2 regions of the Micromonospora sp. WMMD712 genome follow, and region 1 is predicted to be linked to the other one. Evidence: riboswitches for the same ligand, from Rfam matches in the RefSeq annotation. Region 1 holds a riboswitch; the other holds the start of a gene.

Region 1 (2,452 bases):
GCCGTGGGCGGCGAAGACGGCCTCCGGCGGCCCGTCGGCGCGCACGCCGCCGCCCGGCTCCAGCATTACCACCCGGTCGACCAGCGGCAGCGCCTCGGTGACCCGGTGCTCGACCAGGACCAGCGCGGTGTCGGCGGTGACGGCGTCGGCCACGGCCCGGCGGACCAGCGCCGCGCCGGCCGGGTCGAGGTTGGCGGTCGGCTCGTCGAGCAGCAGCAGCCCCGGCCGCGGGGCGAGCGCCCCGGCCAGCGCGAGCCGCTGCTGCTCGCCGCCGGAGAGGGCGGCGGTCGCGCGGTCCCGGTGGTAGGGGAAGCCGACCCGGCGCAGCGTCTCGTCCACCCGGGGCCAGATCTCGCCGGCGGGCACGCCCCGGTTCTCCAGCCCGAACGCGACGTCGTCGCCGCAGCGGGCCATCACGAGCTGGCTCTCCGGGTCCTGGAAGACGATGCCGACCCGGTCCCGGTCGGCGCGGGGGTCGACGCCGTCGACCTCGACGGTGCCCTCCTGCTCGCCCGAGTCGGCGGAGAGCAGCCCGGCCAGGGCGGCCAGCAGCGTGCTCTTGCCGGCCCCGGAGGGCCCCAGCAGCAGCACCCGCTCGCCGGCCCCGACGCTCAGGTCGACCCCGCGCACCGCCCAGGCCCGCCGCCCGGCGTGCCGCCACCCGAACCCCCGCACCACCACCCGCGCCGTCACCCGTCCCCCTCCCCGGTCGGCATGTGGATCGATCGCGCTAGATCGGGGTGCGGGTGCGGGCGGCGGGGAAGCGGTCCAGGACGCCCGTGGTGAGCAGGGCGCGCAGGAGGGCCCACGCGCCCGCGCCCGCGATGACCGTGGCGCTGACCACGGTGAGCAGGGCGTACGGGAGTCGGTAGCCGGTCAGGTCGTACTCGGCGTTCCACACGAGGAAGTCGAACAGGGCGGCGCCCACGCCGGTGAGCGCCCCGGCGAGCAGCGCGGTCGGCAGCCGGAACGAGCGGTAGCGGAACGCGGCGAACGCCAGCTCCGCGCCGAGGCCCTGGACCATGCCCTGCGGGATCACCGTGCCGGCCCACTGGCTGCCCAGCAGGGCGGACAGGACGGCGGCGACGGTCTCGCAGTACAGGGCCGCGCCCGGCTTGCGGATCACCAGGCCGCCGAGCACGGCCGGCATCAGCCAGACGCCGTAGAGCAGGGTCTGCGCGGGCGGGAAGAACGCGAACGCCCCCTCGGTGGCGCTCCAGACCAGGCCCCAGGCCCAGAAGATGACGCCGAAGGCGACGGCGATCACCGAGGCGACCACGATGTCGATCGTGCGCCAGCGGTTGCTGTCGGTGTGGTTCATGGTGGCTCCCAGTCCTTGACGAACCAGGAGAAGACGCACGCCGCGCCCGGTGGCACCGGACGTCGACGCGGCTGGAGGTCGACCGAACTCCCTGCGCTGGCATTACCCAGATCAGGTTCGAGGGTCTGCGGGCGGTGCCCGCACTCTCAGCGCTGTGCGCTCCCCTGTCGGATGTGAAGTTGTCTTCCCGACGCTAACACCCGGGAAGATCACCGGGCAAAGTGATCTTTCCGCAGCTCACGAGGGAGGATCGGCGGAACCCGGTCACCGCCGTTCCGGCGTCGTCCGTCGACCCGGCCCGCCGGGCGCGATAGTGTCGCGCCGCCGGACCTCACCCGCCTCCAGGGAGCAGACCGTGGCGTCGACGACCGACAGCTCCGCGCCGCCCGCCGGCCCCGACGGGCGGGCCCCGGCGACGGGGCCGGGCGGCGGGGACCGGCCGGACGTACCGGAGCGGGAGGCGGCGTCGGGCGGGCCGCGACGGCCGGTCGGCGGCCGGATCGGCTCGGTCGAGGTGCTGGCCGCGCTGCTGGTCCTGCTGATCGTGTTCCGCGCGCCGCTGGCCGGCGCGCTGTCCGCGCCCCGGTTGCAGACCTGGACGACGGTCTTCGTCTCGGTGCTGGTGCAGGCCGTGCCCTTCCTCGTCTTCGGGGTGCTGCTCTCGGCGGTGATCGCGGTCTTCGTGCCGCGCTCGTTCTGGGCCCGGGCGCTGCCCCGGCACCCCGCCCTCGCGGTGCCGGTGGCCAGCGCCGCCGGCGTGGTGCTGCCCGGCTGCGAGTGCGGCTCGGTGCCGATCGCCGGGTCGCTGATCCGGCGCGGCGTCACCCCGGCGGCGGCCCTGGCGTTCCTGCTCGCCGCCCCGGCGGTCAACCCGGTCGTGCTCGCCGCCACCGCCGTCGCCTTCCCCGGCGCGCCGGAGATGGTGCTCGGCCGGGCGGTCGCCAGCCTGGTCGTCGCCATGGTCATGGGGTGGCTCTGGCTGCGGCTCGGCCGCGCCGACTGGATCCGGCTGCCGCGCCGGCCCGAGCTCGACGGCGCGTCGCGGGGCGCGGCCTTCTGGGCGGCCGTGCGGCACGACGTCGTGCATGCCGGGGGCTTCCTGGTCGTCGGCGCGATGGCCGCCGCCAGCAT
Region 2 (2,452 bases), 650 kb from region 1:
GACCGTCCGGAGCGATGTCCAGCTCCATCGGGTTGTTGGTGTTGCTGTCCAGCGTCACCTTGTCGAAGTTCGAGGTCTTCGAGGCGCCGCAGTCGGCCTTCTCCACGCCCGCGGCGGTGCGGATGCCGCCGAGCAGGTGGGCCAGGAACTCGGGCTCCTGGTACGACTGCTGGGTGTGGCCGCCGCCGGTGTACCAGGCCCGGCCGCCGTCGTAGTCCTGGCACCAGGCGGTCGGGTGGTCGGCGCCCATCGCGCCGGTGCCCGGGGTGTAGGACTTCTCGTCCAGGCTGGCCAGCACGTGCACGTTGGCGCGCGGGTTGGTCCGGAAGTTGTACCACTCGTCGAACCGGGACCACTTGTCCGGCAGCGTGGCCGTGGACGGGTGGGCGTGGTCCTCGACCTTGACGGTGGCCTGCTGGTTGGCCGGGTGGTTGGAGAAGTACGCGCCGACCAGCTTGCCGTACCAGGGCCAGTCGTACTCGGTGTCCGACGCGGCGTGGACGCCGGCGTAGCCGCCGCCGGCCTGGATGTAGCGCTCGAACGCGGCCTGCTGGTCGGCGGTGAGGACGTCACCGGTGGTCGACAGCCAGATCACGGCCTGGTACTTCGCGAGGTTGGCGTCGTTGAACGCGGCGCCGTCCTCGGTCGTGTCGACGGTGAAGCCGTTGTCGGTCCCGAGCTTCTGGATCGCGGCGATGCCGGCCGGGATCGCGTCGTGCCGGAAGGCGGCGGTCTTGGAGAAGACGAGCACCGAGAACGGGTCCGTGGCGGCGGCCGCCACGGGGGCCGCCGCCAGGGGCGCCGCCTGCGCGGCGGCCGGTGCCGCCTGGGCGGGGGTGCCGGCGACCAGGCCGGTGGCGACGAGGGACAGGCTGAGAAGTGAGGAACTGAGGATGCCGCGAGGTATGCGGCGGCGGCGGGATGGAGACACTCCATGCTCCTTTTGTCCGAGCTGGACAGTGGTGGGCTCGGGGACGACTTCGCCGCAGACCGTCCCCGGTCGGTGCGGGTGCCCGGGTCAGACCAGAACCCGGGCACCTGTAACGTCGGCGCGGGCCTGGGCCCGCGCCGGTCGGACCGGCACGCGAGGGGGTCGCGTGCCGGTGGTCGGTGGGCGGTCACGCCAGGGCCGTCCACCGGTCGGATCGGGGTGGACGACCACGCCAGGGCCGCTCACCGGTAGGTCGGTGCGGGCCACGCCGAGGCCACGCGCCGAAATATGTCGATCGGTTGAACAAATTAGCGCCGCTGGACTCGTTTCCGGCAAGGCGTCGGCGTGTAACGATTCGGTATCGGCGATCGGCCTATCCGGCGCATGCGGAGGAATGGGGAGAACCGGCTCGCCGGCCGGTTGATCGTGGTCTGGACCACCGGTCGGATCCCTTGGCGGATCGACCGATCCGTCGTACGGTGACACGGAAGTAACCCACGGGAGCCCGGTGCACCGGGCTGAGAGGGGGGCTGGAGCCCCCGACCGTCGAACCTGATCCGGGTAATGCCGGCGCAGGGAGGAGAGTTGCCGTGCCGTCCCTTGGACGACTGCATCTGATCACCGACACCCGGCCGGGGCGCGACCCGCTCGCCGTGCTGCGCGCCGCCCTGCCGGTGGCCCGCGCCGAGCTGGTCGTCCAGGTCCGGGTCACCGACGACGCCACCGACCGTGAGGCGTACGACCTCGCCCGGCGGGCGGTCGCCCTGTGCGCCCCGTACGGGGCGACGTGCCTGGTCAACGACCGGCTGCACGTGGCGCTCGCGGTCGGCGCCGCCGGCGGCCACGTCGGCGCGGACGACCTGCCCGTCCCGGCGGCCCGCCGGATCCTCGGCCCCACCGCGGTGCTCGGCGCGACCGCCCGGTCACCGGGACCGGCCGCCGAGGCGGTGGCCGGCGGGGCCAGCTACCTCGGTGTCGGCCCCTGCCACGCCACCGACACCAAGGCGGGGCTGCCGGACCCGATAGGCCCCGCCGGGGTACGTGCCGTGGCCGGGGCCGTGGCGGTGCCGGTGATCGCCATCGGCGGGGTGACCGCCGCCGGTGTCCCGGCGCTGCGCGCCGCCGGGGCGTACGGGGTGGCGGTGGTCGGGGCGCTCTCCGCCGCCGATCCGGCGCGCGCCACCGCCGAGCTGCTCGGGGCGCTGACGTGCTAGCCCACGCCGAGGTGCCGGCCCGCGCCGACGGGTCAGCCCACGCCGAGGTGCCGGCCCGCGCCGACGGGTTAGGAAGGGACCCTTCCTATACAGAAAGCGTTAACAGGGGGCCCTTCCTTACCGACGTGGCGGTGGTGGGGGGCGGGGCCGTCGGGCTGGCCGTGGCGTGGCGGTGCGCGGCACGCGGGCTGCGCGTCACCGTGCACGACCCGGCCCCCGGGTCGGGCGCGTCCCACGTCGCCGCCGGGATGCTGTCGCCGGTCGCCGAGTCCTACTTCGGCGAACGGGAGCTGACCGCGCTGCTGGT

The links. A riboswitch is a leader RNA that binds a small molecule or an ion and turns the genes downstream of it on or off. The one in region 1 is predicted to bind thiamine pyrophosphate.
Region 2: it holds a riboswitch for thiamine pyrophosphate, as region 1 does, so the genes downstream of both, O7633_RS14740 (thiamine phosphate synthase) here and O7633_RS11770 (ECF transporter S component) in region 1, are expected to answer to the same signal.

Annotation. Positions count from the first base shown of each region.
Region 1 is NZ_CP120743.1:2,809,502-2,811,953, reverse strand. Features, by position in the region: gene O7633_RS11775 (ABC transporter ATP-binding protein) at 1-693, opposite strand, end outside; gene O7633_RS11770 (ECF transporter S component) at 731-1,321, opposite strand; TPP riboswitch at 1,392-1,497, opposite strand; gene O7633_RS11765 (permease) at 1,821-2,452, shown strand, end outside.
Region 2 is NZ_CP120743.1:3,462,090-3,464,541, reverse strand. Features, by position in the region: gene O7633_RS14745 (ThuA domain-containing protein) at 1-931, opposite strand, end outside; TPP riboswitch at 1,420-1,527, shown strand; gene O7633_RS14740 (thiamine phosphate synthase) at 1,522-2,145, shown strand; gene thiO (glycine oxidase ThiO) at 2,271-2,452, shown strand, end outside.